3 regions of the Arthrobacter sp. Cza30 genome follow, and region 2 is predicted to be linked to each of the others. Evidence: riboswitches for the same ligand, from Rfam matches in the RefSeq annotation. Region 2 holds a riboswitch; each other region holds the start of a gene.
What was found. Region 2 has a riboswitch for glycine ahead of gcvH (glycine cleavage system protein GcvH). Riboswitches for the same ligand answer to the same signal wherever they lie in the genome.
Positions count from the first base shown of each region.

Region 1: linked by a shared signal. The riboswitch ahead of gcvP (aminomethyl-transferring glycine dehydrogenase) and the one ahead of gcvH (glycine cleavage system protein GcvH) in region 2 are both predicted to bind glycine.
Region 3: linked by a shared signal. The riboswitch ahead of AC5RVZ_RS05120 (glycine cleavage system aminomethyltransferase GcvT) and the one ahead of gcvH (glycine cleavage system protein GcvH) in region 2 are both predicted to bind glycine.

Region 1 is NZ_JBNHGA010000002.1:316,112-321,474, reverse strand. Features, by position in the region: gene AC5RVZ_RS06760 (GntR family transcriptional regulator) at 1-256, shown strand, start outside; gene AC5RVZ_RS06755 (MFS transporter) at 480-1,874, shown strand; gene AC5RVZ_RS06750 (S66 family peptidase) at 1,911-2,960, shown strand; gene AC5RVZ_RS06745 (mycothiol transferase) at 3,092-3,604, shown strand; glycine riboswitch at 3,731-3,830, shown strand; gene gcvP (aminomethyl-transferring glycine dehydrogenase) at 4,002-5,363, shown strand, end outside.
Region 2 is NZ_JBNHGA010000002.1:649,032-654,394, reverse strand. Features, by position in the region: gene AC5RVZ_RS08350 (L-serine ammonia-lyase) at 1-578, opposite strand, end outside; gene glyA (serine hydroxymethyltransferase) at 587-1,912, opposite strand; gene gcvH (glycine cleavage system protein GcvH) at 1,909-2,295, opposite strand; glycine riboswitch at 2,735-2,836, opposite strand; gene AC5RVZ_RS08335 (peptidoglycan-binding protein) at 3,255-4,001, shown strand; gene AC5RVZ_RS08330 (zinc metalloprotease) at 4,009-5,363, shown strand, end outside.
Region 3 is NZ_JBNHGA010000001.1:1,116,373-1,121,735, reverse strand. Features, by position in the region: gene gcvP (aminomethyl-transferring glycine dehydrogenase) at 1-2,290, opposite strand, end outside; gene gcvH (glycine cleavage system protein GcvH) at 2,302-2,709, opposite strand; gene AC5RVZ_RS05120 (glycine cleavage system aminomethyltransferase GcvT) at 2,706-3,878, opposite strand; glycine riboswitch at 3,924-4,047, opposite strand; glycine riboswitch at 4,049-4,145, opposite strand; gene AC5RVZ_RS05115 (MarP family serine protease) at 4,189-5,363, opposite strand, start outside.

The DNA of each region.
Region 1 (5,363 bases), 330 kb from region 2:
CGCCGTCGGCAGCCTGGTAACCGTCATCCTTGGGGCGGCGGATCATCAGGAACTGAGGGCGGTTAACATGCACGTGCTCGACCGCTCGCTGGCCCGGTTGCACCTGTTCCAACACGCCGTCGCCTATCCTCTCTGGGCCGACGGCTGGCGCGAGACCGTGCAGTACCTCCAGCGGGGGCAGCACGAGGCGGCGGTGGAGCGGCTGCGCCAGACATTCTGGATCCTCGCCGAAGGGCTGGGCCAGGAGGGTTCCTAGCCCGCCTGCCGGGCAGCCGGGCCGCGACGGGATAAAGTGATTCCTTGCCGGTTTTGATCCCGGCCGCCCGCCCGGCCTTTCGACCCATGGACCACGCTTGCCCTCGCCCGCACAACTGACCGCCGACGCCCCACCGAGCCCCGATTCCCCGCCGCCTCCGGATGCCCGCCCAGGGGCGGGCCCCGCTCGGCGGCCGCCCGCCCCATTTGCCGGCCGGCTGACCGTGCTCGTCGGCGTCCTGCTGCTGGCGCTCAACCTGCGGCTGGCTGTCTCCGGCGTGTCGCCGGTGTTGGCGGATATTGCCGCGGATCTGCCGTTCGGCACGGCCTCCACGGGTGTGCTGGGCATGCTGCCCACCGCCGCCTTCGCCGCTGCCGGGTTCGCCGTTCCGTTGCTGATGCGCCGGATCGGTATGGAAGCGCTGCTGCTCGTGGCACTGGGCATGGCCGCCGTCGGCCAACTGGGCCGCGCCATGGTCTCCGATGTGCCGGCATTCCTGATCCTGTCCGGCCTCACCATGGTTGGCTACGGGATCGGCAACATTTTGCTGCCGCCGCTGGTGAAGCGCTATTTCCCGGACCGGATGGGCCTCATCACCGCGCTTTACGTGACCTTGCTGGCGGTCGGCACGGCGCTCAGCCCGCTGCTTGCCGTGCCGCTTGAGCAGGCTGCGGGCTGGCGGTTCTCGATCGGGGTGTGGGCGGCCGTGAGCGTGGCCGCCCTCGTGCCGTGGCTGATGACCGCGTGGACGGAACATTGGCGCCGCCGCACCGCGCGCCTGGTGCTGCAGCCCTACAGGCCCGGCGGCTTGGATATCCATCCGCCGGATGAGGGCAGCGCCCAGCAGCCGGCCGGTCCCGGGCCTGCCGTTGGTCCCGGTACGGGAGTTGGCCCCGGCGCTGCCGGCCCCGGGCCTGGGTCCGGCCCCGGGCTTGGGTCCGGCCCCGCAGGGCCCGGCGGGCCGCCCGCTGCGGAAGCCTCGTGGCCCGCAGCGGAAGCCCGGGCCGGTTCCGTCGGGACGACGGCGGTCCGCGTCTGGCGCTCGTCGGTCGCCTGGGGCCTCGCCCTGGTGTTTGCCGGCACCTTGTCGAACATGTTTGCCATGTTCACGTGGTTGCCGCCGTTGCTGGTGGACAGCGGGATGTTGCCCGCGACGGCGGGCACCATGCTGGCCTACTACGCCATCCTGGGCCTGCCCACCAGCCTGTTGGTGGTGCCGCTGATCGCCGGGCGGCTGCGCAATCCGCTGGGCCTGGGCCTGCTGTTCATCGGCTTCTACGCGGCCGGATACGCCGGGCTGCTGCTGTCACCCTCGTTCGGCACCTGGTTGTGGATCACCCTGGCGGGGCTCGGCCAGGGCACCTTTGCGCTGGCCCTGCTGCTGGTGAACCTCCGGACCCGCACCACGGCCGGCGCGGGGCGGCTCTCCGGGTTCGCGCAAGGCATCGGCTACACGGTCGCCTGCGCCGGCCCGCTGATGTTCGGGCTGCTGCGCGAGGCCAGCGGCGGCTGGGGTGCCTCCTTCGGACTGCTGGGCGGTGCCTTGCTCATCCTGGCCGTGGGCCTGGTCATCGTGGGGCGGCCCCGCTATCTGGAGGATTCGGCCCGGGATGAATAGCGGCCGCTTAGGCACAGCCCGTGGTTGGATGGGGAAATGCCGAGCCATGCCCGCGTATCCCCGCCCAAGCTTGAGCCCGGTGACCGGGTCGCGGTTCTCTCCCCGTCCTTTGCTGCCCCGGGGTTCGCGCCGGATGTCCACGAGCAGGCGATGCGTCGACTCAGCGCCGAAACGGGGCTGGTCCCCGTGGAATACCCGACGACCCGGAAGCTTGGCGCTTCCGCCGCGGAACGCGCCGCGGATCTACACGCCGCTTTGTCCGACCCGGCTATCCGGGCCATCCTCGCGACCATAGGCGGCGACGACCAGGTAGCCCTCATTCCCCATCTGGACGCCGGCCTCGCCGCCGCGAACCCCAAGATCTTCATGGGCTACAGCGACAACACGAACCTCTTGAACTGGCTGTGGTCGCTCGGGATAGCGGGCTACTACGGGGGCTCGACCCAGGTGCACCTCGGCGCCGGACCGCACATTGACGACCAGCACCTCGCCTCGCTGAAGGCCGCGCTGTTGACGGGCGGTGAGCTGGAAATTATGGACCCGGGAGAGTCCGAGGACTTCGGGCCGGACTGGCTGACGCCGCAAGCCCTTGTCGACTTCGGCGAACGGGAACCCACGCAGCCGTGGACCTGGGCGGGGCCCGAGCGGGAAGCGACCGGCCGCACGTGGGGCGGCTGCCTGGAAGTCATCGATCAGCTGGCCATGGCCGACCGGCTTCCGCCTCGGGAAGCCCTCGAGGGGTCGATCCTGATCCTTGAAACCAGCGAGGAGTTGCCTCCGGCAGCGTGGGTCAAGAGATGGGTCCGGGCATTGGGGGAACGGGGCGTCCTCTCGGCCGTGGAAGGAGTGCTCGTCGCCCGGCCGCCGGTGAGCAGTCACGGTACGGTCCCGCCGGCGGAGGAGCGGGCACGGCTCCGCGCCGCGCAACGCGATGCAGTCCTCGCCGAGATGAAGCGCTACAACGACCACGCCGTCGTCTGCGTCGGAGTCCCGTTCGGCCATACCCGTCCGCAATGGATCGTGCCCTACGGCGGGACAATGCGGCTCAATGGCCGAGATCGAACCATCACGGCCGATTACAGTTGACCGCCGGGTGGCAGGCGGTCCGGGCGGCGGATGCGCGGGCACCGGGACCGCCCCCCCTGCCGGCGGGCACGCATTCCTCGCCGCGGCCCCGGCCGGTAAGCTGGCGCCACAGTCGACCGGCGGGAGGCGCCATGAAGTTCAACGACCTGCTCGCAGATGCCTACGGCAGGATCCAGGAACGCGTCCACTTCGTGTTGGACGGGCTGGACGCCGGACAGTTGGCCACCCGGCCCGGCGGCGACAGCAACTCGATCGCCTGGCTGGTCTGGCATCTGACGCGCATCCAGGACGACCATATTGCCGATGTCGCCGGCACGGACCAGTACTGGCTGACCGGCTGGGCGGAGCGGTTCGACCTGCCGCTGCCGCGAAAAGACCATGGCTACGGCCACACGTCCGAGCAGGTAGCGGCCGTCCGGGTCGAATCGGCCGACCTGCTGCGCGGCTATTACGACGACGTCCATGCCGGCACCCTGAAGTACCTCGCCGGGCTGAGCGAGGATGACCTGGACCGGATCGTGGACACCCGGTGGGACCCGCACGTCAGCCTGGGGGTGCGGCTGGTCAGCGTCCTGGACGACTGCCTGGAGCACATCGGGCAGGCCGCCTACGTGAAGGGCATGCTCTCGCGCACCGAAGCGTAGCCGCGGCCACGCGGGTTCCGGCGCCCCCGCGGCGGCCGCACACCGCGCCGTCGGGCGTCGCCGCCTTGTTGCCCGCCAGCCGCTGGACTACCATTCAAGGAGTCAGACACAACTGCATACAGCCTTCGACATGCGGCGGGAGAGTCCTGCTGGGTACCAGTCAGCAGGCGCCGTAGGAGCAATACCTCCCCAGGAATCTCTCAGGCCCCTGTACCGCCGCGGAGAGGCAACTCTGGAAAGCAGCCGGACCGTTCAGGACCGGCTCACCGACGGTGCAAGCAGGAGGCGGCCCCCTGGGCCGCAGCCTGCGGAATCTCTCAGGTTCAGTCACAGAGCGGGGAGGAACCCTTCACTACCGGCATGGTCCGCCCAGCCGGGGATAACTGGAGTTCCTCACATGACGGCTAAGTCCACCAGCGCTACCCGGCCCGGCAGCGCCTCCTTCACCGACCGACACATTGGTCCGCGCCGGAACGACGCGGAAACCATGCTCAAGCAGTTGGGCTACGGCAGCATCGACGACCTGGTGGACGCGGCCGTGCCCGCCGACATCCGCCAGCAGGAACCGCTGGCGCTGCCCGCCGCCCGCAGCGAGTCCCAGGTCCTCGGGGACCTGCGCGCCCTCGCCGCGAAGAACGTGACGGCCGTGCAGATGATCGGCCAGGGCTACTACGACACCATCACGCCGCCGGTGATCCGCCGCAATGTGGTGGAGGACCCGGCCTGGTACACCGCCTACACGCCCTACCAGCCGGAAATCTCGCAGGGCCGGCTGGAGGCGCTGCTGAACTTCCAGACCATGGTCCAGGACCTCACCGCGCTGCCGATCGCCAACGCCTCGCTGCTGGACGAAGCCACCGCCGTGGCCGAAGCGGTGCTGCTGATGCGCCGGTCCAACAAGTCCAAGTCCGCCGGCAAGACCGTGCTGGACGCGGACCTGCTGCCGCAGACCATCGCCGTCGTCAAGGGCCGGGCCGAAGCGCTGGACTTCGACGTAGAGGTTGCCGACCTCTCCGCTGGCCTGCCGGACGGCGACATCTCGGGCATCGTGCTGCAGCAGCCGGGAGCCTCCGGCCGGGTGTTCGACCAGGCTCCGGTGATCGCGCAGGCCAAGGAGCGCGGCGCCTTGGTCACCGTGGCCGCCGACCTGCTGGCGCTGACCCTGATCACGCCGCCCGGCGAGCAGGGCGCGGACATCGCCGTCGGCAACACCCAGCGTTTCGGCGTGCCGCTCTTCTTCGGCGGCCCGCACGCCGCCTACATGGCCGTCCGCAAGGGGCTGGAGCGCTCCTTGCCCGGCCGCCTGGTGGGCGTCTCGAAGGACGACGCCGGCCGCCCCGCCTACCGCCTGGCGCTGCAGACCCGTGAGCAGCACATCCGCCGCGAGAAGGCCACCTCCAACATCTGCACCGCGCAGGCGCTGCTGGCCGTCGTTGCCAGCATGTACGCCGTCTACCACGGCCCCGAGGGCCTGAAGGCGATCGCGCAGCACGCCAATGAGGCCGCCCGCACCCTGGCCGGCGCGCTCACCGGCGCCGGCTACGCGCTGGCGGCCGACCGGTTCTTCGACACCCTCACGGTGAAGGCTCCGGGCAAGGCCGCGGAAGTCGCCGCCGCCGCGGAGGCCAAGGGCGTGAACCTGCGCCGCATCGACGCCGACCACGTTGGCATTTCCGCCGATGAAACAACGACGCCGGAGCACCTCACCCTGGTCGCGGAGGCCTTTGGCGTGGAGGACGCCGCCGGCAAGATCGCCGAA
Region 2 (5,363 bases):
CGGCAGTGTTTCAGCAGTTCCGCCGCCGTCCGGAAGGGGTAGGGGAGCGTCTCCTGGGCGGCATCGAGCTCCCGGGCCGCCGCACCTTCCTCGCCGTCGCGGACCACGAAGCCGCCGCCCACGGAAAAGAACGTCGCCTCGTGAAGGACGGCGCCGGCGTCGTCGGTCACCTGGAATTTCATCCCGTTGGTGTGCCGGGGCAGCACGGTGAGCGGATGCTGCACCATGTCCTCGACCCGGTAGTCCAGGACCCGTCCGGCCGAGCCCTCGACCCGCGCGCACAACTGCAACTCGCCGGTCGAGGCCATCTTTGCCAGCCGGGATTCGACGTCGTCCGGCAGGATCTGCTCGGGCTGGAAACCTTCCAGCCCGAGCATCACCGCCGTGAACGTGCCGTGGCCGCGGCCGGTGGCCGCGAGGGACCCGTACAGGTCCACCCGCAGCCCTGCCACCCGGTCCAGCACGCCGCGTGACACCAGTTCACCGGCAAAGACGGCGGCCGCCCGCATCGGACCGACGGTGTGCGAACTGGACGGACCGATGCCTACGGTAAAGAGGTCGAAGACGCCTACGGCCATGAGGCTCCTCAGCGCCCTTCGGTGGGCGTGGAAACCGGTGCCAGGTCCGGGTAGAGCGGATGCGCCTGGGCCAGTGCCTCCACCCGGGTCTTCATACCGGACAGGTCAGCGGCCGGCCCGGCGATGAGGGCCTCGGCGATGATGTCCGCGACCTCGCGGAACGCCGCGTCGCCGAAGCCGCGGGTGGCCAGCGCCGGCGTGCCGATGCGCAGGCCGGAGGTGACCATGGGCGGCCGCGGGTCGAACGGCACCGCGTTGCGGTTCACCGTGATGTCGATGGCCGCCAGCAGGTCCTCGCCCTGCTGGCCGTCCAGCTCGGAATTGCGCAGGTCAACCAGGACCAGGTGCACGTCGGTGCCGCCGGTCAGCACCGTGATGCCCTTCTCCGCGACGTCCTGCTGCGACAGCCGCTCGGCCAGGATGCGTGCGCCCGCCAGCGTGCGCTGCTGGCGGTCGGCGAATTCTTCGGAGGCGGCAACCTTGAACGCCACGGCCTTGCCCGCGATGACGTGTTCGAGCGGCCCGCCCTGCTGGCCGGGGAACACCGCGGAATTGATCTTCTTGGCGATGTCCGCCTCGTTGGTCAGGATGATGCCGCCGCGCGGACCCGCCAGCGTCTTGTGCGTGGTGGACGTGACCACGTGGGCGTGCGGCACCGGGCTGGCGTGCAGGCCGGCGGCCACCAGGCCGGCGATGTGCGCCATGTCCACCATCAGGTACGCCCCGACGTCGTCGGCGATCCGGCGGAATTCCGCGAAGTCGAGTTCGCGCGGGTAGGCGGACCAGCCGGCGATGATCAGCTGCGGCTGGTGCGCGTGCGCCAGCCGCTCCACCTCCGCCATGTCGACCCGGTGGTCCTCCTCGGAGACGCCGTAGGCGGCCACGTTGTAGAGCCTGCCGGAGAAGTTGATCTTCATGCCGTGGGTCAGGTGCCCGCCGTGGGCCAGGTTCAGGCCCAGGATCGTGTCGCCGGGCTTGATCAGGGCGTGCATCACAGAGGCGTTGGCCTGCGCGCCGGAGTGCGGCTGGACGTTGGCGAAGCCGGCGCCGAACAGCTCCTTGACCCGGTCGATGGCCAGCTGCTCGATCACGTCGACGTGCTCGCAGCCGCCGTAGTACCGGCGCCCCGGGTAACCCTCGGCGTACTTGTTGGTCAGCACCGAGCCCTGCGCCTGCATGACGGCGACGGGGGTGTGGTTCTCCGAGGCGATCATTTCCAGCCCGGACTGCTGGCGGCGCAGCTCATTGTCGATCTGGGCGGCGATTTCCGGATCGAGGACACCCAGGTCCGCGTTCAGGCTGGTGCTGGCGACCGCCGTCATTGCCGCGGTCATGCTACTTCACCACCGTTGGCGGAGGCGTACTCCTCGGCGGAGAGCAGCGGGCCTTCCTCCGACACCTGGACGGTGAACAGCCAGCCGGCACCGTAGGGGTCATCGTTGATCACGGCGGGATCGGCCACGGCGTCGCCGTTGACTTCGATGACCTCGCCGGTCACCGGGGAGTAGAGGTCCGAAACGGACTTGGTGGACTCGATTTCACCGCAGGTCTCGCCGGCCGTCACGACGGTACCGACCTCGGGGAGATCCACGTACACGATGTCGCCCAGCGCCTCGGTTGCCACGGCAGAGACGCCGATCCTGGACGGGCCGGAACCGTCGGCGGCCACCCATTCGTGCTCCGCGGAGTATCGTAGTTCGGCGTTGACTTTGCTCACTGTGATGCCTTTCTTAACACGCTTTTGTTGAGGAGATGAGAGGAGGTCGCCTCGGCCCCTGTAGTGCACCCGTTTTTGTTCGCCGTGACGCTTAGTGCGCGGAAGCACGTGCGGACGGCGATCATGGCTTCGATGAAGCGGTCGCTGGCCGCCAGATCCCCGGACTCCTTGGCTCGAGGATCAGGGCGCCGGGCACCGGGAACGACGGGGCGGGGATCAAGGTGGGGCCAGGGCCGGCAACCAAGTCTTTGAATGTCTGCGGAGGACGCGCCGCTGCAGGTAGGAAGTCATGAGGAACTCCAAGATCGGGCCGGCCCGAGGGCTCGGCTGGGATTGGGGTTCCTCCCCGCTCTGTATCTGACCTGAGAGATTCCGCGGAGTGTGTTCCGCTTGCACCGTCGGTGAGCCAGGCTGCTGCCTGACTGCTTTCCAGAGTTGCCTCGCCGCGGCGGTACATGGGCCTGAGAGATTCCTGGGGAGGATTTGCTCCTACGGCGCCTGCCCGGATGGTGTGCGGAGAGGACTCTCCCGCCGCGGTTCGAAAGGCATTCAGTTGTGGGTGATTCGCCTCACACCCTACACGCAGGGCCGGTGGGATCCCAAATTGCCGCCGCCAAACATCGGGCCCCGTCGCCGCTCCAAGGTTTGCGCCGGCCGCCAATTCAAGGTCCCGTCCCGCTAGCCGTCACTCTCCGGTCCCGGCGGCCGCCACTCTCCGATCTCGCCGGCCGCCTCTCCGGTAGTGCCGGCACCCGTCCAGGGTCGCGTGCGCCGCTGCGCGTCCGGGAGAACGCCGATGCCTACACAATGAATGGATTCATCAGTATGCTTTCCGTTGATGTCGTCGAGAGGAAGGCTGATGACCAAGGCGCCGGTACCGCCGGGCCGTTGACAAGAGTCGACAGGTTTCGACAACGGGTTGGAACGAATGGCGCTTTGCGCCGGAGACGGAGATTTTGATGAGCAACGACATGGGACGCACGCCGCTATCGCCGGAGGAACTCGAATCGCAGTCCGGGACCGCGCTGCCGGACAAGGAAGTCGCGTCCATCCTGGATCTGAATGCCGATCTCGACCTGGCCATCGATGCGGCCGCGCCGATCGACCTGGCCGTCGCGGCGAACGCCAACGTGGCGGCCCCCATCGATGCCGCGGCCTCGGCCAACCTCCTCTCGGCCGGCTCCACGGCGCAGGCCCTGTCCGACCAGGGAGTCATCATCAACCAGGGCATCACCGCCGACGCGACCGCCGAGTCCACCCAGGACAGCACCATCGACCAGGGCAATGACACTGTGGAGGATGCCGGGACTACGGCCGGGTCCGCTGCCGGGACGGGCGCCGCCGTCGGTGATTCTGGCCTTGCCCAGAAGGCCACCGGGCAGGAGGCAACTGCCCCTGCGCTGCTTCCCGACGGCACCCTGCCCGACACCGGATCCGTCACGGAAGGCCTTGGGTCGACCCTCGACGGGAACCTGCTCAACGTCAACGTTAATCTGGCCGCGGACGCCGATATTGCCGCCCCGATCAACGGCGCCGTTGCCGCCAACGCCAACGTTGCCGCGCCGATCGACGCCGCGGTGGCCGCGAATATCGGTTCGGTCGACAGCAACGCCGTCGCGGTGGCGCAGCAGGACGCCATCATCAACCAGCAGATTGACGGCAGCGCCGAGGCCAGCGCCGGCCAGCAGTCCGATCTCGAACAATAGTCCCTGAATGAGCATCAGTCCGAGCCGGCCGCCGGCCAAGAGTGACCCGCTGCCCGGCGGCCGGCCGGCTGCCCCTTCGGTTGACGTCCCGACGCTGGCCGAGGGCGTGCAACTCCTCGGACCGGCACAGGGATCCGGCTACCGGGAGCCGCCCGCCCTGGTCCGGCGCGCAGACGGCCAGACGCTCCAGCTCACCCCACTCCTGTATGCGGTCCTGGAGGGCGTGGACGGCTCCCGAAACCTCGACCAAATTGCCGAACACGCCGGCGAGACGTCCGGCCGGCTGATCACTGCCGGAAACGTGCAGACCCTGATGGAAAAGCAGCTGCTGCCGCTGGGCCTGCTGCGGCTCGCGGACGGCTCGCAGCCCGAAGTCAAAAAGGCCAGCCCGCTGCTGGGCATGCGGTTCCGCTACACGGTCACGGATCCCGCGCTGACCCGGAAGCTGACCGCTCCGTTCGCCGTCCTCTTCCACCCGCTGATCGCCCTGCCCGTGACCTTGGCCTTCCTGGCGGCGTGCTGGTGGGTGCTCATGGTCAAGGGCCTCGGCTCGGCAACGCACCAAGCCTTCGCCAACCCCGGGCTGCTGCTTTTGGTGTTCGCCATCACCCTCCTTTCGGCCGGCTTCCACGAGTTCGGCCATGCCGCCGGCGCGCGCCGCGGCGGCGCAACCCCGGGAGCCATGGGCGTGGGCCTGTACCTGATCTGGCCCGCCTTCTACACCGATGTCACAGACTCCTACCGGCTGGGACGCGGCGGCCGGCTCCGCACCGATCTGGGCGGCCTGTACTTCAACGCCATCGTCGTGGTGGGCACGATAGGCGCCTGGTGGCTCACCGGGTTCGACGCGCTGCTGCTGGTGGTGGTGACCCAGATACTGCAGATGGTGCGCCAACTGCTGCCCCTGGTCCGCTTCGACGGGTACCACATTCTCGCCGACGCCACCGGGGTTCCCGACCTGTTCCAACGGATCAAGCCCACCCTGCTGGGGCTGCTGCCCTGGCGGTGGTCCGATCCCGAACCCAAGCTGCTCAAGCCCTGGGCCAGGGCCGTCGTGACAGCCTGGGTCCTGGTCACGGTTCCGCTGCTCCTGTTCTGCCTCGTCATGATGGTGGTCTCGCTTCCCCGGATTTTGGGGACGGCCTGGGCCAGCATCATGGACCAACAAAGGCTGCTGGCCGCCGCCGGTTCGGACGGCGACGTCGCCGGAATGGCCGTGCGCGTCCTGGCGATCACCGCCGTCGCGCTTCCCATTCTCGGGATTGCCTACATCCTGCTGCGGATGGCCCGCCAGCTTGGCACGGCGGTCTGGGCGAAAACGCGTGGCCGGCCGCTCCGGCGGGTGACCGCGATGGCCGCCGC
Region 3 (5,363 bases), on a different contig from region 2:
GCGCGCCGGAGATCGGTCCACCGTCGAACACGCCGCCGGCATGGTCCTTGCGCTGCGACAGCGGGTGCGAGGGCAGGTACGGCGCGAGGTGGGCTTTGGCAGCGACCGGGCCGACCCCCGGGCCGCCGCCGCCGTGCGGGATCGCGAACGTCTTGTGGAGATTCAGGTGCGACACGTCGCCGCCCAGGTCGCCGAAGCGCGAGTACCCGAGCAGCGCGTTGAGGTTCGCCCCGTCGATGTAGACCTGGCCGCCCGCGTCGTGCACGGCCTGCGTGATCTCGAGCACGTCGTGCTCGTACACGCCGTGCGTGGACGGATACGTGATCATGAGCGCGGCCAGCGCGTCGGCGTGCTCGGCGATCCTGGCGCGCAGGTCGTCGAGGTCGACGTTGCCCTGCTCGTCGCACGCGACCACGACGACGCTCATTCCCGCCAGCACGGCCGACGCGGCGTTCGTGCCGTGCGCCGAGGACGGGATGAGGCACACGGTGCGCTGCGAATCCCCGTTCGCGCGGTGATAGCCGCGGATCGCCATGAGTCCGGCGAGCTCGCCCTGCGACCCGGCGTTCGGCTGCAGCGAGACGGCGTCGTACCCGGTGACCTCGGCGAGCCACGACTCGAGCTGCTCGATCAGCGCGAGGTAGCCGTGCACGTCGGCCTCCGGCGCGAACGGGTGCACGCGCGAGAACTCCGGCCACGACACCGCGGCCATCTCGGTGGCGGCGTTGAGCTTCATGGTGCACGATCCGAGCGGGATCATGCCGCGGTCCAGGGCGTAATCGCGGTCGGCGAGCTGCTTGAGGTAGCGCATCATCGCCGTCTCGGACCGGTGAGCGGTGAAGACGGGGTGGGTGAGGAACTCCTCGACACGGTGGAGACCTGCCGGCACCCCGGCCAACGGCTGCGCGTCGGCGAAGTCCACCGCGCGCTCCCCCTGCTCTCCTGCGCCGAGGAACTCGTCCTCCGGCAGCCCGAACGCCCACGCGACAGCGGCGAGGTCATCCGCGGTGGTGGTCTCGTCCACCGAGACCCCCACGGTCGCGTCGTCGGCCCAGAACAGCTGGTACCCCAGTGAGCGGGCGCGCTCGATCACGCGGCGGGCGGGACCGGGCGTGGTCACGCGGATGGTGTCGAAGAACGAGTCGGATGCCAGCGACAGGCCGTACGAGCGCAGCCGGTCGGCGAGCGCCTCGGCCTTCTGGGCGACCTCGGTGGCGATGGCCCGGAGGCCGTCCGGGCCGTGGTAGACCGCGTACATCGCGGCCATCACGGCCAGCAGCACCTGGGAGGTGCAGATGTTCGACGTCGCCTTCTCGCGGCGGATGTGCTGCTCGCGCGTCTGCAGGGCCAGCCGGTACGCGGGGTGCCCGGCGGCGTCCCGCGAGACTCCCACCAGACGCCCGGGGAGCTGACGCTCCAGACCCTGGCGGACCGCCATGTATCCGGCGTGCGGACCTCCGAAGCCCAGCGGCACGCCGAACCGCTGCGTCGTGCCGACGGCGACGTCCGCGCCGAACGAGCCGGGCGACCGCAGCAGCGTCAGGGCGAGCAGGTCCGCCGCGACGACGACCAGACCGCCCGCGACGTGGGCGGCATCGACCACCCCGGCGGGGTCCCAGACGTTCCCCGAGGCGCCCGGGTACTGCAGGAACACGCCGAAGAGCTCATCGGGCAGCGTCGCACCGTGCGCGAGGTCGAGCTCGACGAGCTCGATGCCGACCGCCGTGGCGCGATGCCGCAGCAGGGCCTTGGTCTGGGGCAGGGCATCGGCGTCGACGACGAAGACGTCGGATGCCGACTTCGAGGCGCGCCTTGCCACGAGCATGCCCTCGACCACGGCGGTGGGCTCGTCGAGCATCGACGCGTTCGCCGTCGCGAGGCCGGTGAGATCGGTGACCATCGTCTGGAAGTTGATGAGCGCCTCGAGGCGTCCCTGCGAGATCTCGGGCTGATACGGCGTGTACGCGGTGTACCAGGACGGGTTCTCGAGCACGTTGCGCGCGATCACCGACGGCGTGAAGGTGTCGTAGTAGCCCAGGCCGATCATCGGACGCGCGAGACGGTTCTGCGACGCCAGCGCGCGTAGCTCCGCCAGCGCCTCCGCCTCGCTGGCGGGGCGCGGAATGCTGCTCGTCTCGCGCGGCGTCGTCTGGATCGATGCCGGGACCGCGGCGCGCACGAGAGCGTCGACCGAGTCGAAGCCGAGCGTGTCGAGCATGACGCGCTGTGCTGCGGCATCCGTTCCGATGTGGCGGGCCGCGAAGCCCGCGGGTGCGCCCGCCGGCGGCATGATGGTCTCGTTCACTCGGCGCCACCCGTGAGCGCGACGTACGCGTCGCGGTCGAGCAGGCCCGTCACCGTCGCGGCGTCGACGCTGATCTTCAGCAGCCATCCCTCGCCGAACGGGTCGGAGTTGACCAGCGACGGGTCGTCGACGACGGCGTCGTTGACCTCGACGACTTCGCCGCTCAGGGGCGCGTACAGCTCGCCGACGGACTTGGTGGATTCGATCTCACCCACGACGGTCGCCGAGGCCACGGCCGATCCCGCGGCGGGCAGCTCGACGAACACGACGTCGCCGAGCTTGTCGGCGGCGTAGTCGGTGATGCCGACGGTCGCGGTGATCGTCCCCGACGTGGTCGACGGGTCGCTGTCGAAGGCGACCCACTCGTGCTCGGCGGTGTACTTGAGGCGGCTGAGGTCGGTCACTTGTTCCTCCTGTAGAAGGGCAGGGTGGTCACGGTCGCGGGGATGCGGGTTCCTCGCACGTCGATGAAGAGCTCGGTGCCGGGGTCGCTGCACGCCGGGGACACCAGCGCCATGGCGATGGGATGCCCGAGCGTCGGGCTGAGGGCACCGCTGGTGATCTGTCCCACCGCGGTGTCGCCGTCCATCACGGCGTAGCCGGCGCGGCCGGCGCGGCGCCCCTCGGATGTCAGCCCGACGAGGACCGGCGCGTCGCGCGACTCGGCCGCGCCGAGCCCGCCCTTCCCGACGAAGTCCTCCTTGTCTGCGGCGACCACTCGACCCAGGCCCACCTGAGCCGGCAGGACGTCCAGCGAGAGTTCGTGGCCGTACAGCGGCATCCCGGCCTCGAGGCGCAGCGTGTCGCGTGCGGCGAGTCCTGCCGGGACGAGGCCGTGCGGCTCGCCGGCGCGCAGCAGCGCGTCCCACAGCGCCGGTGCCGCGGCGTTCGGCACGAGAAGCTCGAAGCCGTCCTCGCCGGTGTAGCCCGTGCGGGCCACGAACAGCGGGGCGTCGTCGAAGGTTCCCGACGCCCACGCGTAGTAGCCGAGCTCTTCGAGCGCCGGGCGCACGCTCTCGATGCCGGGGGTCTGCTCGAGGATGGCCCGAGCGCGGGGCCCCTGCACCGCCAGCAGCGACGCCGCGTCCGTGATGTCCTCCACCAGCGCGCGCGGCTGACCGGAGACGAACGCGAACGAGCCCTCCGGAAGCGGATCCCCCGGTCCCGGCGCACGGAACCCGCGCGCACGGTCGTCGAACGCCGCCGCGACGGCATCCCGGTTCCCGGCATTGGCGATCACGAGGAAGCGCTCCTGGGCGATGCGGTAGACGATGACGTCGTCGATGATCCCTCCCGCCTCGGCCAGCACGAGCGAGTACTTGGCCTTGCCGACGGCCATGGCGCTGACGCGGCCGGCGAGGGCGTAGTCGAGGAAGGGGGCGGCGTCCCGGCCGGAGATCAGGAACTCCGCCATGTGGGAGATGTCGAACAGGCCCGCGGCCGTGCGCACCGCGTGATGCTCGGCGAGGTCGGACGTGTACCGCACGGGCATGGACCAGCCGCCGAAATCGGTGAAGGACGCACCGAGCGTCGCGTGGCGCTCGTGCAGGGCCGTGGTGCGAGGTGCGGTCATGAGTTCTCCCGTTCGTGGGCGGGCAGACGCCGGACGGCGTCTGTGAACTCCCCCTCTGTCATAGGCCTGAGAGCTTCACCGCGGCATCCTCTTGTCGAAGGATGCCGGGGGTTTCACCGTCGGCGGATCCAGCGCGACCTGCTGCGCTCGAATCGCTTTCCAGAGTCGGCCGGGCCCGGACGGTACGCGTACCTGAGAGATTGGCGGGGAGGCTTGCTCCTTCGGTGCTCGACGATCGTGCTGCCGAGGCTCTCCCGCCCGGGTCATTGGCCGGTATTGACTTGCGGTGCCAGCATACCGGTCGGCGTCGTCAGCCGGTGCAGCGGCCGCTCGACACGGCGTCGCTCAGCGAGGGGGCCTGCTCGACGACGGGCGTGAGCTCGGCCATCGTTATGGCGAAGCCGCGGTCGGGGTCGTCCTCCGATCGCGCGAACACGACGCCGGCGACGGCGCCGTCGCCGGTGAGGAGCGGTCCGCCGGAGTTGCCGGGCCGCACGACGGCTTCGAGGGAGTACAGCTCCCGCGGGGCGAACGCCCCGCCGTAGATGTCGGGCACCGGCGCCGTCCCGGTCGAGAGCACCGTGGCGTTGACCATGGTGAACGGTCCGCCATGCGGATAGCCCTGCACCGCCGCGGCCGTCCCCGGCCCGAGCGTCTCCGAGAACGGAAGCGGTTCGGCGCTCAGGCCGTCCACCGCGATGACGGCGAGGTCGTCGACCGGATCGAAGTAGACGATGCGACCGTCTCGTGCGACGCCTCCCGGCAGCTCGACCACCGGCGTGTCCACGCCGGCGACGACGTGCGCGTTGGTGACGACGCGGTCGGGCGCGACGACGAAGCCGGTGCCGGTGGAGCCGCGGCCGCACGCGTAGGCGGTGCCCGAGACCCGGGCGACGGATGCCGCGGCCCGGGTGAGCTCGGGATCGTCCAGCGCGACCGGAGGGCCGACGGGCGCGGTGGCACCCGGCCCGAGGAGCTCGCCGAAGCGGGGCAGCCCGTCCTCGATCACGGCGCTGCGCAGTTCCGCGAGCGCCGCATCCATCGACGGGGGCGTGAGGGCGTCGAGGCCGCGCAGCACGGCCGACGAGCCCACCGCCGCCGACACCGCGGGGACACCGGCCACGGCGATGGCCGGCGCGACGAGAACCAGCGCGAGCGCCGCCGCCACGACGGATGCCGCACCGCCGAGCAGGCGCTCGATGACCCGGAGCTTGAGCCGGTCGGCGCCGGAGCGCAGCGCGCGCCCGATCGCCGCTCCCGCCGCGGCACCCAGGATGAGCAGGCCGACGGCCGTGGCGAGCACCGCGACGCCGCGCCACGCGGCTGAGGGCACCCAGGCGTTCACCATGGGGGTGAGCCAGAACGCGGCGACGGCGCCGGCGGCAAGGCCCGCGAGCGTTCCGATGCTCGCGAAGAACCCGCGGCGGATGCCGCCGATCAGCGCGCCCACCAGAAGGAGCACCACCAGCACGTCGACGACGATCA